DNA from 4 places in the Enterobacter cloacae complex sp. HYC033_NIDB genome. Region 3 is predicted to be linked to each of the others. Evidence: predicted binding sites of a transcription regulator. Region 3 holds the regulator's gene; each other region holds the start of a gene.
The links. Region 3 encodes LexA, which represses DNA repair genes until DNA is damaged. Its sites were predicted from a motif close to TNCTGTATGTACATACAGNA; they were not measured.

Region 1 (4,924 bases), 1.4 Mb from region 3:
TATGTGGCTGCGCCTGAGCCGTCATTTTACGCCGGAATCCGCCCTCTTTCGCCATGCGGTAAGGATGTCGCTGGTTCTGTGCGTCGGCTATGCATTTATCCAGATAACAGGGTTGCACCACGGTTACTGGATCCTGCTGACCAGCCTGTTTGTCTGCCAGCCGAACTATAACGCTACCCGCCATCGGCTCGCGCTGCGTATTGTCGGGACATTAGTCGGGGTCGCCATCGGGCTGCCGGTGCTCTACTTTGTGCCATCCGTAGAAGGGCAACTGATCCTGATCGTGATTACCGGTGTACTGTTTTTCGCCTTCCGCAATGTGCAGTACGCCCACGCCACGATGTTCATCACGCTGCTGGTGCTGCTCTGCTTCAATCTGCTGGGTGAAGGCTTTGAAGTGGCCCTCCCCCGCGTGATCGACACGCTAATCGGCTGCGCCATTGCCTGGGCGGCGGTGAGCTTTATCTGGCCGGACTGGCGTTTTCGTAACTTACCGCGCGTGTCCGACAGAGCAATGAACGCCAACTGCCGCTATCTGGATGCTATTCTTGAGCAATACCATCAGGGTCGCGATAACCGTCTGGCCTATCGGATTGCCCGTCGCGATGCGCATAACACGGACGCAGAGCTGGCTTCCGTTGTCTCGAATATGTCAACTGAGCCGCGCGCCACGGCAGAAATCCGGGAGACAGCCTTCCGCCTGCTGTGTCTGAACCACACGTTCACCAGCTATATCTCTACCCTTGGCGCCCACCGTGAGAAACTGACAAATCCGGGCATCCTGGCGCTGCTGGACGACGCCGTTTGCTACGTTGATGATGCGCTTCATCATCAACCTGCGGATGAGCCACGGGTTCACCAGGCACTGGATGAACTGGTGCAACGTATCGCACACCTTGATCCTGGCACCGACAACAAAGCTCCGCTGGTCCTACAGCAAATTGGCCTGCTTATCGCTTTGCTGCCGGAAATTTGTCGGCTGCGACAGAAGATCGCTACCTGGCGGAATGATGGCCCTGCGACTCAGGCAGCGCATTAAACCACTCCATAAGCTCCCGGCGAATATCCGCCGGGAGTGCCGCTTCATGTAACCCTTCGATGGCGCCTTCAAGCGCGAACAATACCCGGATACTCAGCGCTTTATTCTTAGAGCGCATTTTCAGCCAGCTCGTCTTCGCCCCCAACTGTCGTAGCGTCTCTTCATTGGTAATGCCCGCCTCCATAAGCAGGACCTCAATCTGAAAGGTCAGGTTCGGCAGATCCTTAAGCCGATTACGCTGATGGCGCTGGTAGCGCTCTTTCCTGGCGGCATCGAGCGCAAACGAGGAGAGCTGAAGCAGCTTTTCCCTGTTTTGCCACAGACCTTCATCCACACGGTAGTAATTAAGCAGCACTGGCCGTCCTCGTTTCATCAGTGTCAGAAAAGAGGAGGCGTTTTTTACACAGTATTTTGCACTTTGCTCACAGGCGCGAAGGTACAGCTCGCCGTCAGACACCATCGCGAACACCGCTTCATCCACGGCCAGGGTATAACCGCCAAACAGGGCGCGATGATGAATTTCGCCCAGCGGAGAGAGGTATTCTTGAGATTGATAAATCCGATCATAAGATATCTTTTTCATGACAATTCCATTAAAAATCATACAGTAAACACGATATTTCTTACTAACGGATCCGTTAGCAGGAAAATAGGCAACTTATTGCCGTTGGGCAAGATGATTTTTTCAGGTTCACCAGGAATGGATGAAATTTGCGAGTCGCTTTCCGAAAATGAGGTTGATCTTTATGCACACAGGGGTTACTGTATATCCATACAGTAACTACAGGGCTGGAATGAATATGTACACTTCAGGCTATGCAAATCACTTAACACCTTCCACTTCTGCCGCAGGCAATGCTGCGCAGAATTCTATCGGGCGTGTATCGACAGGGCTTATCAGTGAAGTGGTTTACCGTGAAGACCAGCCGCTGTTAACACAACTCTTACTCCTGCCGCTTTTGCAGCAGCTCGGGCAACAGTCTCGCTGGCAGCTCTGGCTGACGCCACAGCAAAAATTAAGTCGTGAATGGGTTCAGTCGGCTGGCCTGCCGTTAGCGAAGGTGATGCAGATTAATCAACTCTCCCCTTGCGATACGGTCGAGTCGATGGTCCGGGCATTACGTACCGGGAACTATAGCGTCGTGATTGGGTGGTTGCCTGAGGATCTGTCGCAAGAGGAACATTTGCGTCTGTCTGAAGCGGCTGAAGAAGGTAATGCGATGGGTTTCATCATGCGGCCGGTTCGTGGAGATTCCTATCGCAGAGGACAACATCCCGGGCTAAAAATTCACTCAAATGTGTACCATTGAGTCATTTTAAGAGTTTTCCTGGAATTTTTTTCGACCACGGTATGCAAAAAAAGTTCAACGCGTCAAAACTGCGGCAAGGCTTGTCTGACGCGGTTCTCGTTAATTTTACTGCACAAAATTCGTTCAAAAATTGTTAAATATTAGGTATACGGAACTTTTTTTTTCATATGCCTGACGGACTTCACACTTGTAAGTTTTCAGCTACGTTGTAGACTTTACATCGCCAGGGGTGCTCGGCCTAAGCCGAAGATATCGGTAGGTTTATATTTGACCACGCCCCCCGGTGAAGGATTTAACCGTGATTCCTCCGATGGAGATATTCATGGCAAATTTTGGATGATAACGAGGCGCAAAAAATGAAAAAGACAGCTATCGCGATTGCAGTGGCACTGGCTGGCTTCGCTACCGTAGCGCAGGCCGCTCCGAAAGATAATACCTGGTATGCAGGTGGTAAACTGGGCTGGTCTCAGTTCCATGACACCGGTTGGTACAACAGCAGCCTGAACAACGATGGCCCTACTCACGAGAGCCAGCTGGGTGCAGGTGCGTTCGGTGGCTATCAGGTTAACCCGTATGTTGGCTTTGAAATGGGCTACGACTGGTTAGGTCGTATGCCTTACAAAGGCGACAACGTAAATGGCGCTTTCAAAGCTCAAGGCGTACAGCTGACCGCTAAACTGGGTTACCCAGTGACTGACGATCTGGACGTGTACACCCGTCTGGGCGGCATGGTATGGCGTGCAGACTCCAGCAACAGCATCGCTGGTGACGACCACGACACTGGTGTTTCCCCAGTATTCGCTGGTGGCGTTGAGTGGGCAATGACCCGTGACATCGCTACCCGTCTGGAATACCAGTGGGTTAACAACATCGGTGACGGTGCTACCGTTGGCGTTCGTCCAGACAACGGCATGCTGAGCGTTGGTGTTTCTTACCGTTTCGGTCAGCAGGAAGATGCGCCAGTCGTAGCTCCAGCTCCGGCTCCAGCTCCAGAAGTACAGACCAAGCACTTCACTCTGAAGTCTGACGTTCTGTTCAACTTCAACAAAGCTACCCTGAAACCAGAAGGTCAGCAGGCACTGGATCAGCTGTACACCCAGCTGAGCAACCTGGATCCTAAAGACGGTTCTGTAGTGGTTCTGGGCTTCACCGACCGTATCGGTTCTGACGCTTACAACCAGGGTCTGTCTGAGAAACGTGCTCAGTCTGTAGTTGATTACCTGGTATCTAAAGGTATCCCAGCTAACAAGATCTCCCCACGTGGTATGGGCGAATCTAACCCAGTTACCGGTTCTACCTGTGACAACGTGAAACCACGCGCTGCACTGATCGACTGCCTGGCACCAGATCGTCGCGTAGAGATCGAAGTTAAAGGTATCAAAGACGTTGTAACTCAGCCTGCGGCATAAGTTATCGTCTTATAAAAAAACCCCGCGATGCGGGGTTTTTTATTATCTGAAGAAAAGTAAAAAGCTTATTTTTTACCTAACAGTGCCTGTAGATCGTTCTTCAGCGTCGACATCTGGCTGGCATACTTCTCTTTGTGCTCGGCATCTTCAATCAGCTGCACCACCGTTTCCGACAGGGTTTTTCCGCGCCGCTGCGCAAGCCCGGCCAGACGCTGCCAGACCATGAACTCCAGGTCGATCGATTTCTTACGGGTGTGCTGATGCTCGGCATTGAAATGCCGTTTACGACGAGCACGGATAGTTTGCTTCATCCGGTTTAACAAGGCCGGATTAATGTGTTTCTCAATCCAGCCGTTGACCTGTACCGGTTCGTTTTCGAGGGTCAGCAACATATCCACAGCTTCTTGTGCCGCGCTGGCTTCGATGTAGCAGGTGATCAGCTCCCCTTCACGGTGCTTTTTGACCAGGTACTTCCATTTCCAGCCGCTTTCGAGGTTTTCCAGTTGTTGATATTTCATTGCGATCTCAGTGTTACCGTGTAACTCTGTTCAGAATATCAGTTTTTTGGCAATCTGCTGAAAAGAAATCATATCCTGTGAAACGCCGCAGGCGATCCGCATGACGAAAACCCGAATCCTGATTGGGCAGAGTGCGCCGCTTACGGTATACTCCACGGTTTTACTTCAGACTAAAAAACATCAACTTTGACCATTACGAAACTTGCATGGCGTGACCTGGTTCCGGATACCGAGAGCTATCAGGAGCTGTTTGCACAGCCAGACCTCACAAAAGAACACGAATTCATACTTAGCGATACACAACCGCGTTTGCATTACGCGCTGGAGCAGATGTCATCCCCATGGGCTACATCTCCTTTCATGCTGCTCAAAGCCCCGGAAGAAGCCGAGTATCTGACGCTTCTCGGTGATGCCATGCGCCAGTTGCAGCCAAAAACGAATGCCGTTTTTGGTGGTCAGTATCATATTGCCGGACGTGACGTGACGTACGAACCTGCCACTGAGGCAGACGGACAGTTCGCTGCAAAAGGCGAGGTGATTACCGCCAACTGGGTGGAAGCAGAACAGCTGTTCGGCTGCCTTCGTCAGTTCAACGGCGATGTGTCACTGCAACCCGGTCTGGTACACCGCGCGAACGGCGGCGTGTTG
Region 2 (4,924 bases), 640 kb from region 3:
GTGGGTGAAGGCGCGCGGCACGACCCTGGGCGCAGATAACGGCATTGGTATGGCTTCCGCGCTGGCCGTGCTGGCTGACGACAGCGTTGAACACGGTCCGCTGGAAGTGCTGCTGACCATGACTGAAGAAGCGGGCATGGATGGCGCGTTCGGTCTCCAGGCAAACTGGCTGCAAGCGGACATTCTGATCAACACCGACTCCGAAGAAGAGGGTGAGATCTACATGGGCTGCGCGGGCGGGATCGATTTCATCTCTACCCTGCCGCTGTCCCGCGAAGCGATCCCTGCCGGATTCGAGACCTTTAAGCTGACGCTGAAAGGGCTGAAAGGTGGTCACTCCGGCGGTGATATTCACCTGGGCCTGGGCAACGCCAACAAACTGCTGGCGCGTTTCCTGGCGGGCCATGCCGCTGAACTGGATCTGCGCCTGGTGGACTTCAACGGCGGTACTCTGCGCAACGCGATCCCTCGCGAAGCCTTCGCTACCGTGGCGGTATCTGCGGCGAAAGCGGACGAGCTGAAAAACCTCTCCAGCGTGTATCTGGAGATCCTGAAAAACGAACTGTCTGCAAAAGAGAAAAACCTGACGGTGGTGCTGGAGTCCGTTACGACGGATAAAGCCGCGCTGACCGCACAGTCTCGTGACACGTTCGTCCAGCTGCTGAACGCAACGCCAAACGGCGTTATTCGCAACTCTGACGTGGCGAAAGGCGTGGTGGAAACCTCCCTGAACGTGGGCGTGGTGACCATGGGTGACGACAGCGCAGAGATCATCTGCCTGATCCGTTCCCTGATCGACAGCGGTAAAGAGTACGTTGTGAGCATGCTGGAATCTCTGGGTACCCTGGCGGGCGCGAAAACGTCTGCAAAAGGCAGCTACCCGGGCTGGCAGCCGGATGCAAGTTCTCCGGTCATGGCACTGGTGCGTGAAACTTATCAGCGACTGTTCAACAGCACCCCGAACATTCAGGTTATTCATGCGGGTCTGGAGTGTGGTCTGTTCAAGAAACCGTATCCGGATATGGACATGGTCTCCATCGGGCCAACCATCACCGGGCCACACTCCCCGGATGAGCAGGTTCACATTGAAAGCGTCGGTCACTACTGGACGCTGCTGACTGAGCTGCTGAAAGCAATTCCTGTTAAGTAATTAGCCGTTTGATGCCCGGTGGCGCTACGCTTGCCGGGCCTACGATTAGCGTAATCTACAGTCCCAACACCAGTTGACGCTCCAGCTGCGGATCCAGCAAGGTGACGTGCAGCCCCACCAGCCTCACCCCTCGTCCGCCCCGCCGTTCTTCCCACGCCTTTTTCGCCGTCGCGATAAGATCCTCTTTGTTGAGGCGTGGCCAGACGTGCTCCTGCGTCGTCTGCTGAAAATCGTTAAATTTCAGTTTGATGCCCTGTCGGGCAATAAGCAGATCCGGTTTGACCTTCAGTAAGCGTCGTTCAAGCTCAGGATAAAGCTGTTCCGTAATAATGGTTTCACACTCGGTCCAGTCATGGATGTCTTCGCTCAGTGTGCGTTCAACGCCGACCGATTTACGCAGCCGTTCGTTGTTCACATCCCGGTCATCAATGCCCTGACTGCGTTCCCACAGTACGCGGCCAAACTTACCAAAACGCTTAAGCAGCAGCGCCAGATCGCTGCGCTGAACATCTTCGCAGGTGCGTAGCCCCATACTTTCCAGCTTCGCGGCGGAAACTTTGCCCACGCCGGGGATTTTGCTGAGCGGCAGCGTCTTTAAAAACGCCGGAACCTCTTCCGGAGTGATGACGTACTGGCCGTTGGGCTTATTTAAATCGGAGGCGATTTTGGCGAGAAATTTGACCGGCGCGACGCCTGCCGATGCCGTCAGGTTCAGCTCGTTAAAAATAGTCTGGCGGATCTCCTGCGCCATCAGGGTGGCGGAGCCGTGGCAGTGCACGCTGTGGGTGACATCCAGATAGGCTTCATCCAGCGATAACGGTTCAATCAGTGAGGTGTAGCGGGAGAAGATCTCCCGAATGTGGCTCGATGCTTCTTTATAGGCATCAAAACGTCCGGGCAAAAGAGTGAGATGCGGGCACAGTTTCAGCGCCATCGCTGTCGGCATGGCGCTGCGTACACCGTATTTGCGAGCAGGATAGTTGGCGGTGCTGATGACACCGCGCTGAACCCGGCTGCCGCCAATGGCGATCGGAATATCCCGCAGCGCCGGGTTGTCACGCATCTCCACTGCGGCAAAAAAGCAGTCCATATCGACATGGATTATTTTGCGCATAGTAAGCCCTCACTTATTACTGGATAAGTATACAGTAAACAAATGAGGGTTGAGAAGTGCGCGCAGGAATTGTCGGGTGGCGGCGTTGCCTTACCCGACCTGGAAGACTAAAGAATGCGTTGCTGCTCGCGAGCCATCCGCTTTTTCCGCGCATCGCACGGTTCCGGACAATCGCACACTTTTTCCATTCCGATGGAAGAGATGCCTCCGCAACTGCCTTGAATGCTTTTACGCTTGATGATCCAGCCTAAGGACATGCCGAAGATCACCAGCACAAACACCGCAAAGGTCGCCAGAAAAGTCAGCATAATCAGCCTCCGAAATCATCAAGCATGATGTTCTCATCTTCCACGCCAAGATCTTTTAGCATCTTAATCACGGCGGCGTTCATCATTGGTGGACCACACATATAGAACTCGCAGTCTTCCGGTGCCGGGTGCTGTTTGAGGTAATTTTCATACAGCACGTTGTGGATGAAGCCCGTATAGCCTGTCCAGTTATCTTCCGGCTGCGGATCGGATAGCGCCACATGGAAGGTAAAGTTAGGGTTATCACGCGCCAGTTGTTCAAACTCATCGTCATAGAACATTTCGCGCAGTGAACGCGCCCCGTACCAGAAGCTGATCTTACGCTTGCTGCCAAGTCGTTTGAGCTGGTCAAAAATATGCGAACGCATCGGCGCCATACCCGCACCGCCGCCGATAAAGACCATCTCCGCGTCAGTATCTTTGGCAAAGAATTCGCCGAACGGGCCGGAAATCGTCACTTTGTCGCCAGGCTTGAGGGACCAGATATACGACGACATGACGCCAGGAGGGGCATCAGGCACATTCGGTGGCGGCGTGGCGATACGCACGTTGAGCATAATAATGCCCTTCTCTTCCGGATAGTTAGCCATGGAATAGGCGCGAAGCGCGGGCTCTTTTACCTCGGAAACAAAGCGGAAGAGGTTAAATTTATCCCAGTCTGCCCGGTACTCCTCAGGCACATCGAAGTCAGCATACGCGACGGTGTGTGCCGGACAATCAATCTGGATATACCCACCCGCACGGAACGGGACGCTCTCCCCTTCAGGGACACGCAGCTTGAGCTCTTTGATGAACGTGGCTTTGTTATCGTTAGAGATAACTTCGCATTCCCATTTTTTCACGCCGAAGATCTCCTCCGGCAGCTCAATCTTCATGTTCTGGCGCACAGCGACCTGGCACGCCAGACGGCATCCCTCTTTCGCTTCACGCTTCGTGATATGCGACAGTTCCGTTGGCAGAATATCACCGCCGCCCTCTTTGACCGTCACACGGCACTGGCCACAGGAGCCACCGCCGCCACAGGCAGACGAGACAAAAATCCCGTTGCCGGAGAGCGTGTTAAGCAGCTTATCCCCTGCCGGGGTACGGATCTGATTCTGCGGATCGTCATTGATATCAATGATCACATCCCCGGAATTGACCAGCTTCGCACGCGCCGCCAGGATCAGCCCTGACAGCACCAGTACTATCAGCGCGAACATCACCACGCCAAGAATAATTTCCATCTGTTAGCCCTTATAGCTGCACACCGGAGAAGGACATAAAGCCCAACGCCATCAGGCCGGTGGTGATAAAGGTGATCCCTAAGCCACGAAGCCCCGCAGGTACGTTGGCATATTTCATTTTTTCACGGATCCCCGCCATGGTGACAATCGCCAGCATCCAGCCGATACCGGAACCGAAGCCATACACAACCGATTCACTGAAGTTGTAATCGCGCTGAACCATAAACGAGACGCCACCGAAGATGGCGCAGTTCACGGCGATCAGCGGCAGGAAGATCCCCAGCGCGTTGTACAGCGACGGGAAGTATTTATCGAGGATCATCTCAAGGATCTGAACAAGCGCTGCAATCACTCCGATAAAGGTGATGAAGTTCAGGAAGCTAAGATCAACCCCCTCCACCAGCGCGCCATCGCGCAGCACGAAGTTGAATACCAGGTTGTTAATCGGAACGGAAAGCCCCAGCACAACGGTAACTGCCACGCCCAGACCAAATGCCGTCGATACCTTTTTAGAAACGGCAAGGAACGTACACATGCCCAGGAAGAAAGCGAGCGCCATGTTTTCAACAAACACCGCGCGCACAAATAAACTCAGGTAATGAGCCATTGTCGGTTACTCCTTTTCCTGCTGTTCAGGCTTCAACGTACGAATCAGCCAGATCAGCAAACCGATAATGAAAAATGCGCTTGGGGCCAGCAGGAACAGGCCGTTCGGCAGATACCAGCCGCCGTTCTGTACCGTATCCAGCACCGGAATGCCAAACAGCTTGCCGCTGCCAATAAGTTCGCGCAGGAAACCAACCGTCAACAGGATCACGCCGTAACCCAGACCGTTGCCGATACCGTCCATAAAGCTCGCCAGCGGTGGCATTTTCATCGCATAGGCTTCAGCACGCCCCATCACGATGCAGTTGGTGATTATCAGGCCGACAAACACCGAAAGCTGCTTCGAGGTTTCATAGGCGAAGGCGCGCAGGAGCTGATCGACCACGATCACCAGCGAGGCGATAATCGCCATCTGCACGATGATCCTCACGCTGTTGGGTATGTGGTGGCGGATCATTGAGATAAACATGCTGGAAAACGCTGTCACCAGCGTTACCGCCAGCGTCATGACCACCGCCGT
Region 3 (4,924 bases):
CGCGCAACGCAATGTGCGCCTGACCCCGCAGCGCCTTGAGGTACTGCGTCTGATGAGCCTGCAACAGGGTGCCATCAGCGCCTACGATCTGCTCGATCTGCTGCGTGAAAGCGAGCCGCAGGCAAAACCGCCGACCGTTTATCGGGCGCTGGATTTTCTGCTGGAGCAAGGGTTTGTGCATAAAGTGGAATCAACAAACAGCTATGTGCTGTGCCATCTTTTTGACCAGCCAACTCACACGTCCGCCATGTTTATCTGCGATCGCTGTGGTGTGGTGAAGGAAGAGTGTGCGGAAGGTGTGGAAGATATTATGCATACGCTGGCAGCCAGAATGGGCTTTGCGCTGCGCCATAACGTGATTGAAGCCCACGGCTTATGTTCTGCCTGCGTGGAGGTGGAGTCATGCCGCCATCAGGATGCCTGTCAGCACGATCACTCTATCCTGGTCAAGAAAAAGCCGCGTTAAAGCCAAAGAAAAAGGCGGCTCAGGGCCGCCCTTGGGGATAGTGCCGGTTACCAGCGGTAGTCGTTACGGGTTTCCCAGTCTTTGACTTCATTTTCCGCCTGATCTTTTTCGTAACCGTAGCGCTCCTGGATTTTACCTACCAGCTGATCGCGCTTACCTTCAATGACGGTCATATCGTCATCTGTCAGCTTACCCCACTGTTCTTTCGCTTTACCTTTGAATTGCTTCCAGTTGCCGCCGATTTCGTCTTTATTCATAATCGTGTCCTCGTGTTAAGCGTCTATGAGTATCGTCCGCTTCGTTCTTTTCTGCTGGACGTGATTATTATTGTAGTTAAGGATTCGGCAGTTGTTTTTATATTCGGAATCTTTAACCGTTACGATATATCGTGCGGGGCTGGAAACCAGGTATTGTTTCGCCAGTGACGATGCCAGATAACGGCCAGCGAAAGGCCACGCAGTGAGAGAAACACCGCCAGCGCCAGCCACAGACCATGATTGCCGAGATACGGCAGGGTTAGCAGCGTCAGGCCGAACCCCGCCGCCGCGACGGCCATGCTGTTGCGCATCTCCGCCCCTCGCGTCGCACCAATAAACATGCCGTCCAGCAAATAGCACCACACGCCCACCACCGGTAATACTACCTGCCAGAGGATGTAGCGATCGGCCAGCTCACGTAGCGCGGGCAACGAGGTGAGTAGCGCGACAATATGCCCACCAAAACAGGCGTACACCAGAGCAAAGACCAGCGCCACCAGGCCCGCCTGACGACAGGCAGCACGCCAGACCTCACGTAACTGGCCGCTTTCACGCGCGCCATAGGCCTGCCCTGAATGCGCCTCGACGGCGTAAGCAAAACCATCCAGCGCATAAGCGGTAAAGGTCAGTAACGTCATGAGCACTGCGTTGACTGCGACGATTTCAGGCCCAAGACGCGCACCAAAAACGGTTAATGCACCAAAGCAGAGTTGCAGCAGAAGCGAACGGAGCATGATGTCGCGATTAAGCGCCAGCAGCTTACGAATGTTGCCGCGCCAGGCCGATTTCAGCAGATCCAGGGTGATACCGCGCATCGCCAGCACGCGCCAGACCATCCCCAAACCGATCAGCAGCGTACCGTACTCGGCAATCGCCGTGGCCAGCGCCGCGCCCCGGACGTTCATGTGCAGCCCCATCACCAGCCAGAGATCGAGCACAATGTTAAGCAGGTTGCCCACCACCAGTAGGATCACCGGTGCGCGGGCGTACTGCACGCCCAGCAGCCAGCCCAGCAAGACCAGGTTTGCCAGTGAAGCGGGCGCGCTGAGCCAGCGAATTTCGAGGAACCGCCGGGCCTGTTCCAGTACGGCATCGCTGCCGCCTACAATATGGAGCGCAAGATCAATCAGCGGCGTACGCAACAGAACGATTAACGCGCCAGCACCGAATGCCAGAATGAGCGGCTGAACCAGCGCACGCGCCAGACGCAGAGGATCTTTTGCACCATACGCCTGGGCCGTCAGGCCTGTCGTACTCATGCGCAGAAAAAGCAGCAGCATAAAGAGGAAGCTGGTCGCCGTTGCGCCGATCGCGACGCCGCCAAGATAAATCGGCGAATCGAGATGCCCGATAACCGCCGTATCCACCAGCCCCAGCAGAGGAACGGTAATATTGGAAAAAATCATCGGTAGCGCAAGACGCCACAACGCCTTATCGGCAGAAGTTAGCAGTGCCATGGAAATTACCGGAATCAGAAAACAGGCCAGGCTGTAGAGGAACTACAGCCTGTCAGGAAGAGATTACAGCCATTCACCGTTGCGGATAACGCCGACCGCCAGCCCTTCAATAGAGAAGCTCTGCTCGCGGAGATCCACCACAATCGGGGAGAATTCATTGTTTTCAGGCAGAAGCTGCACGGTATTGCCTTGTTTTTTCAGGCGCTTAACCGTCACTTCATCATCAATGCGCGCCACCACGACTTGCCCGTTACGCACGTCCTGCGTTTTGTGTACCGCCAGCAGATCGCCATCCAGAATACCGATATCTTTCATGGACATTCCGCTAACGCGCAGCAGGAAATCGGCGCTCGGCTTGAACATGCCTGGGTCAACCTGATAGTGCCCTTCGATGTGCTGCTGCGCCAGCAGAGGTTCACCTGCGGCAACGCGGCCCACCAGCGGAATACCGCTCTCTTCTTCCACAAGCAGACGAATGCCGCGTGAGGCGCCGGAAACAATCTCAATCACGCCCTTACGCGCCAGCGCTTTAAGGTGCTCTTCGGCAGCATTAGGAGAACGGAAGCCCAGACGCTGCGCAATTTCTGCACGCGTGGGTGGCATACCCGTCTGGCCGATATGATCCCGAATGAGATCAAACACCTCTTGCTGCCTGGTCGTTAACGCTTTCATACCGCCCCCTGGGTGTATATACAGTTATGCTGTGAGTATATACAGTCAAAGGCGATTTTGGAACCAAAAACTGCACAAAAAACCAGGGACTTAATTATTCCTCGAGGCTCATCGGAAATGCGACCAAAGCAGCGTGACCCAGGTGATCGCCGCAGTGATAATCGCCAGCAGTACGGCAGCGGAACCCATGTCTTTCGCCCGGCCAGACAGTTCATGGAATTCCGACCCGATTCGGTCAACAACGGCCTCAATAGCGCTATTCAGAATTTCCACTATCATCACCAGAAGGACAGATCCGATGAGCAGTACGCGGGTGATAGCATCAACATCAAGGAAGCAGGCGATGACAACGGCAACGATTGCGGCAACCGCTTCCTGGCGGAAAGCGGCTTCATTAACCCATGCCGCGCGGAAACCTTTCCATGAATAACCGGCAGCTTTAATGATTCGAGTTAACCCAGTGGTATTATTGGCCATTAAAAGAACCTTTTATGATAAATAGCGTCTGTAACTAAAGCCGCAGCGCGTTTTGCTGCAACCTGAAGTATGACGGGTAACAACAGAAATTTTGCGCGCTTTCTGTTATCCTTGCGCCGCAATTGCATTATTAACCAGAGGCTTTACATCGTTTATGTCCGGCTGGCCACGAATTTACTACAAATTACTTAATTTACCATTAAGCGTACTGGTAAAAAGTAAGTCTATCCCAGCAGAACCTGCGCTGGAATTAGGGCTCGATACGTCGCGCCCTATTATGTACGTTTTGCCTTATAACTCGAAGGCAGACCTGCTGACGCTTCGCGCTCAATGTCTGGCGCACGATTTACCTGACCCGCTCGAACCGCTGGAAGTCGACGGTACGCTGCTGCCGCGCTACGTGTTCATCCATGGCGGACCGCGCGTGTTCACCTATTACACGCCGAAAGAAGAGTCCATTAAGCTGTTCCATGATTACCTTGATCTGCACCGCAGCAACCCCGATCTGGACGTGCAGATGGTGCCGGTGTCGGTGATGTTTGGCCGCCGTCCGGGGCGTGAAAAAGGGGAAGAGAACCCGCCGCTGCGTATGCTCAACGGCATTCAGAAGTTCTTCGCCGTCTCCTGGCTAGGACGCGACAGCTTTGTCCGCTTCTCACCTTCCGTTTCACTGCGCCGCATGGCGGATGAACACGGCACTGACAAAATCATTGCGCAAAAGCTGGCGCGCGTTGCGCGTATGCACTTTGCACGTCAGCGTCTGGCGGCCGTTGGGCCACGTCTCCCGGCGCGTCAGGATCTGTTCAACAAGCTGCTGGCTTCCAAAGCGATTGCCCGTGCCGTAGAAGATGAAGCGCGCAGCAAGAAAATTTCGCACGAGAAAGCGCAGCAGAACGCAATCGCGCTGATGGAAGAGATCGCCGCGAACTTCTCCTACGAGATGATTCGCCTCTCTGACCGTATCCTCGGCTTTACGTGGAACCGCCTCTATCAGGGGATTAACGTCCACAACGCCGAGCGCGTGCGTCAGTTAGCGCACGACGGCCACGAAATTGTCTATGTGCCCTGCCACCGCAGCCACATGGACTACCTGTTGCTCTCTTACGTGCTCTATCACCAGGGGCTGGTGCCGCCGCATATTGCTGCCGGTATCAACCTGAACTTCTGGCCAGCAGGCCCGATATTCCGCCGTCTGGGTGCGTTCTTCATTCGTCGTACCTTCAAAGGTAACAAGCTCTACTCCACCGTCTTCAGGGAGTATCTGGGCGAGCTGTTCAGCCGCGGTTATTCCGTGGAGTACTTTGTTGAAGGTGGTCGCTCGCGTACCGGTCGTCTGCTCGATCCGAAGACCGGCACGCTGTCGATGACCATTCAGGCCATGCTGCGTGGCGGTACGCGTCCTATCACGCTGGTGCCTATTTACATCGGTTATGAACACGTGATGGAAGTGGGCACCTACGCGAAAGAGCTGCGCGGTGCGACCAAAGAGAAAGAGAGTCTGCCGCAGATGCTGCGTGGGCTGAGTAAACTGCGCAACCTCGGCCAGGGCTACGTGAACTTTGGTGAGCCCCTGCCGTTGATGACATATCTGAACC
Region 4 (4,924 bases), 1.1 Mb from region 3:
AGCGCTGCGCCAGCAGGCCAGAAAGCGGCCGACGCGAGACCGCCCAGCAGGGTGACCAGAGAGATTGCCTTGCGAGCCTCTGCGCCTGCGGTTTCCACAAGCATGGCAAAAGCGGCGTCATACAGAGCAAGCCGCATGCCCGCGCCTGTCAGGATCCAGACGGCATCCCACGCTAATGTTGAATAGGTAAACGCCATCAGAAAACACCCGATGGTTATAGCCAAAGTTCCCGCCATCATCAGGGTGCGTCCACCGGTACGGGCCATTACGGGACCGATAAGCGGTGAAACCAGCCCCATAACGAGCATGGCAACGCTCAGGCCGGAGAATGTCTCACCGGAAGACCAGCCTGTTTCCGCCATGATGGCGGCTCCGAAGACACCCGGCATGTAGAACGTAATACCCCAGTTGATAAGCTGCGTCATGCCGATGCAGAAAATGGTGCGGCCTGTCAGATATCCTTGTGTCATTCTGTACTTTCCGGAAGCGTAGCGTCGCCATGCCCGAGCGTACGCTGCAGGATAACCGTATCGAGCCAGCGCCCATGCTTGAATCCTACAGACCTGAGGGTGCCAGTGATGCTGAAGCCTGCAGCGCGGTGAAGAGCAAGGGAGGCAGTATTTTCACTGTTCCCCACCACCGCTACAAGTTGCCGAAAACCACGGGCTTCTGCCCATCCTACTGCACGGGATAGCAGCATTTTTCCAATGCCCCGCCCCTGATACGTGGCATCAACATATACAGAGTCTTCCAGAGTAAAGCGATAGGCGCACCGTTCCCGGTATAGAGACAAATAGCAGTATCCTCGAACAATTCCTCCGTCAACCGCCACCAACCAGGGCAGTCCTGCTGCATGTACCTTTTTCAGCCGGGCTGCCATTTCAGCCTCACCCGGCGGTTCGGTTTCAAAAGTGGCGGTGCCGTGTAATACGTGATAAGCATAAATCTGTTGTATAGCGGGAATATGTCGTTCATCTGCTTCGGTTATTTCCATCAGTACAGCTCCCTTTCAGATCAGAAACAGAGACTAACCCGGATGAATCATTTCAGACAGGCAGCAGGGCTTATCAGCGTTATGAGGAAAACTTTGGCATGGCAACACTGAACCTCGATCATCTGGCTACCTTCAGGCTGGTCATCAGCCGGGGCAGTTTCTCGGGGGCGGCAGAAGTACTTGGCTTGTCGCAACCGGCAGTGAGCCTGCAGATAAGACAGCTGGAGCAGACGCTTAAGGTCAGGCTTATTGAGCGAACCAGCCGGGGAGTAAGACCAACGACTGCCGGTTTGACTCTCGCTGAACACTGCATGAAAATTGATGCGGTGGTAAGCGGAGCGGTTGAAGCGGTTTCCCTGCATTCAGACGAAATAACCGGCACCGTTACTGTCGGCACAGGCGCAACAGCCTGTATCCATCTGCTACCTCACTTACTGCAGCAACTTCGACAGACCCATCCCCTGCTGAAGGTGGATGTACGCACAGGCAATACTTCAGATATTGTACGGGGAGTGGAGGAAAACCGTATAGATATTGGTCTGGTAACGCTGCCGGCAGCCGGTAAATGCCTGAGTGTCAGCCCGCTGGGTACGGATGAGTTTGTTGTAATCATGGAAAAGGACACCTCGGAGCAGAGTGCAAAACCGCTGTCTCCTGATACCCTTTTGCCACTGCCGCTGATTGTATTTGAACCCGGAAGTGCCACACGCGATCTGATTGACGGATGGTTCAGCGATGCAGGGCATACTGTCAGCCCGGTTATGGAGCTTGGCAGTATTGAAGCCATTAAAAGGATGGTTCGTTCCGGCCTGGGTTACAGCATCGTTCCCCGTATGTCCGTTGCAAGTCATGAAGAAAGGCAGGGTCTCAGTCTTTACTCAGTAACGCCATCGCTTCACCGGACTCTGGGGACAGTGATGCGGGAGGATCGGATTGTCAGCAGGGGCATAAGTGAAGTACTGAACAGACTAAGTAAGATCTTTCCTGAATCAAAATAAATTTTTAACATGCCCTGACACAGAAAGTCCTGATAGCTGCTTGTTTTACGAGCTGTCGTTCCGCTATAAATTCAAATAAATCAATAGTCCATTATTTTAATGATATTTGTGTCGCCCCACGCTTCTTGCTTCGTCCGTAAAGTCAGACAATACTACTGTAAATACGTACAGCATTTTGACAGGGATTTTTGCTATGTTTCACGCCTTTGAGTTGATGCACCCGGCGGATAATCCGCCGCCCAGCTACAGGCCCCTTTTCCTGGAACGCGTACCCTGCGGTTTTCCCTCTCCTTGCCAGGACTATGCGGAGCAGGAACTCGACTTAAACGAATATCTAATAGCCCACAGGGCAAGCACCTTTTTCCTGCGCGCACAGGGCAACAGCATGCAGGATATAGGACTTTACGACGGCGATCTGCTGATAGTCGATCGGGCACTCAGGCCTGAGCACGGCGACGTGGTTATCGCTGTACTGTACGGCGAATTTACGGTCAAGCGCCTTCTTATTACCCAGAAAGGGCCGGTATTGCAGCCGATGAATCCCGCCTATCCTGTTATTATCCCAGACCCGGATACCCTGGAAATTTTCGGCGTAGTGGCGCACTTCGTGCACACTCCGCGCCGGAGAAACTGATATGTGCGGGTTATCTACACACGGCGGAGATCATGATGTCCATGTTCGGCCTGGCTGACGTTAATTCATTCTATGCCAGCTGCGAGACGCTGTTCCGCCCGGACCTGCGTGGCAGACCTGTGCTAGTGCTCAGCAACAACGACGGATGCGTCATTGCACGCTCCGCTGGCGCAAAAGCGCTTGGCATCAAAATGGGTGCGCCATGGTTTGAGGTAAAAACACAGGATTATCCGGAAAAGGTGCACGTGTTCAGCTCCAATTACGCGCTTTATCACAGCCTCAGCCAGAGAGTAATGACCGCGCTTGAAGAGATAACGCCACGCGTCGAGCAGTACAGCATTGATGAGATGTTTCTGGATCTCACCGGTATTGACGGCTGTGAGAACTTCGAAACTTTTGGCCGTCGCCTGCGTGCGCATGTCTTTACCACAACGGGTCTCACCGTCGGTATCGGCATGGGGCCGACCAAAACACTGGCAAAATCGGCCCAGTGGGCGGGCAAGGAGTGGAAGCAGTTTCGCGGCGTACTGGCGCTTACGCCAGGTAATCCGAAACGTACTGAAACCCTGCTGGCTAACCAGCCCGTTGAGGAAATATGGGGCGTGGGACGGCGTATCGGTAAACGACTCAACCTTATGGGCATCGAAACTGCTCTGCAGCTATCACGCGCGCGTCCGAAGTTCATTCGCGATAACTTTTCCGTGGTGCTGGAGCGCACCGTACGCGAGCTGAACGGTGAATCATGTATTCCGCTCGAAGAGCTGCCACCGGCAAAACAGCAGATTGTCTGTAGCCGCAGCTTCGGCGAGCGAATTACCTCAAAAGTCGCTATGCAGCAGGCGCTGTGTCAGTACGCTGCGCGCGCAGCGGAAAAACTGCGCGGGGAACGTCAGTACTGTCGCAACATCGGTGTGTTTATCCGGACGTCGCCACACGCAAACGGTGAGGTTTTTTACGGGAACAGCGCTGGTGAGAAACTGACGCTGCCAACACAGGACACGCGTGACATTATTGAATCTGCGATGCGATCACTTGACCGTATCTGGCTTGAGGGTCGAAGGTACATGAAAGCAGGTATCATGCTTGATAACTTCACTCCAAACGGTGTAAGCCAGCTCAATCTGTTTGAAGATAACCAGCCGCGGGCCAATAGCGCACAGCTGATGAAGGTACTGGATGATATCAACCAGTCCGGAATGGGAAATGTATGGTTTGCGGGCCAGGGCATTAATACCGAATGGAAAATGAAACGTGAAATGCTAAGCCCTGCTTGGACCACGCGCTGGTCTGACATACCTAAAGCGCGCGTGCTTTGAGTCGGTTACTAATTAAGCTGTTGAAATTGTATTCCACATAAATGCTGATATGTCAGACAGAGTGATGCCTATTTTGCAGTTACTGACTCCGCGTGTGGAAATTTACAGTATCGATGAAGCTTTTTGTGATCTTACGGGTATGCGTAATCTGTTATCGCTTGAGGTGTTTGGCCATCAGATACGTGATCAGATTAAGCGAAGAACACATCTGACTGTGGGAGTGGGAATAGGCCCTACAAAAACGCTCGCCAAACTGGCTCAGTATGCAAGTAAGCGCTGGCCCGCAACGCGAGGTGTGGTAGATCTCAGTGACAGACAGCGTCAGCGTAAGTTAATGGCTTTAGTACCAGTTGAGGAGGTCTGGGGTATAGGACGGCGGCTGGGTAAAAAATTACAGTTTATGGGCATTAACAATGCACTTCAGCTGGCTGAGCTGTCGCCTTCATTCATTCGTAAACAGTTCTCAGTAGTTGTTGAGCGCACGGTCAGAGAGCTGAACGGTATTCCTTGCCTCGGTTTAGAAGAATTTACTGCCCCAAAAGAACAAATCATATGCTCCCGATCTTTTGGAGAAAAACCGTCGGACGAAGTCAGCCTGCATCAGGCCATTTGCGCTCATGCTGAACGTGCAGCAGAAAAACTCCGTGCAGAGCATCAATTTTGTAAACGGGTAGCAGTTTTCATCAGTACCAGCCCTTTCTCAGAAAATGAGGTGTTTTATAAGAATCAGGCGGTAACAGAGCTTGCTGTACCCGCTCAGGATTCACGGGATATCATTAACGCGGCTATAAAGGCATTTGATACGATATTTGTACCAGGGCACCGTTATCATCGTGCTGGCGTGATGCTCACTGATTTCCGAAGCGCTGCCGTATCTCAATTGACCCTTTTTGATGACTTTCAGCCTCATCGTAACAGCGAAGAGCTGATGACATTAATAGACAGCATTAACCATTCAGGCAAAGGCTCTGTTTGGTTTGCA

Region 1: the regulator LexA is predicted to act here: its motif matches at 1,800-1,819, upstream of sulA (SOS-induced cell division inhibitor SulA).
Region 2: the regulator LexA is predicted to act here: its motif matches at 2,282-2,301, upstream of dinB (DNA polymerase IV).
Region 4: the regulator LexA is predicted to act here: its motif matches at 2,146-2,165, upstream of umuD (translesion error-prone DNA polymerase V autoproteolytic subunit).

What each region holds. Positions count from the first base shown of each region.
Region 1 covers NZ_CP115123.1:2,529,007-2,533,930, reverse strand. The annotation lists gene yccS (YccS family putative transporter) at 1-1,039, shown strand, start outside; gene O1721_RS11990 (TfoX/Sxy family DNA transformation protein) at 996-1,622, opposite strand; gene sulA (SOS-induced cell division inhibitor SulA) at 1,840-2,349, shown strand; gene ompA (porin OmpA) at 2,706-3,758, shown strand; gene matP (macrodomain Ter protein MatP) at 3,824-4,276, opposite strand; gene O1721_RS11970 (AAA family ATPase) at 4,463-4,924, shown strand, end outside.
Region 2 covers NZ_CP115123.1:1,740,620-1,745,543, reverse strand. The annotation lists gene pepD (cytosol nonspecific dipeptidase) at 1-1,150, shown strand, start outside; gene dinB (DNA polymerase IV) at 1,206-2,264, opposite strand; gene nqrM ((Na+)-NQR maturation NqrM) at 2,372-2,572, opposite strand; gene nqrF (NADH:ubiquinone reductase (Na(+)-transporting) subunit F) at 2,575-3,798, opposite strand; gene nqrE (NADH:ubiquinone reductase (Na(+)-transporting) subunit E) at 3,809-4,405, opposite strand; gene O1721_RS08185 (NADH:ubiquinone reductase (Na(+)-transporting) subunit D) at 4,412-4,924, opposite strand, start outside.
Region 3 covers NZ_CP115123.1:1,098,387-1,103,310, reverse strand. The annotation lists gene zur (zinc uptake transcriptional repressor Zur) at 1-466, shown strand, start outside; gene O1721_RS05235 (CsbD family protein) at 514-723, opposite strand; gene dinF (MATE family efflux transporter DinF) at 843-2,180, opposite strand; gene lexA (transcriptional repressor LexA) at 2,244-2,852, opposite strand; gene O1721_RS05220 (diacylglycerol kinase) at 2,961-3,329, opposite strand; gene plsB (glycerol-3-phosphate 1-O-acyltransferase PlsB) at 3,484-4,924, shown strand, end outside.
Region 4 covers NZ_CP115123.1:4,840,606-4,845,529, reverse strand. The annotation lists gene O1721_RS23225 (MFS transporter) at 1-470, opposite strand, end outside; gene O1721_RS23220 (GNAT family N-acetyltransferase) at 467-994, opposite strand; gene O1721_RS23215 (LysR family transcriptional regulator) at 1,093-1,992, shown strand; gene umuD (translesion error-prone DNA polymerase V autoproteolytic subunit) at 2,186-2,626, shown strand; gene umuC (translesion error-prone DNA polymerase V subunit UmuC) at 2,668-3,942, shown strand; gene umuC (translesion error-prone DNA polymerase V subunit UmuC) at 3,968-4,924, shown strand, end outside.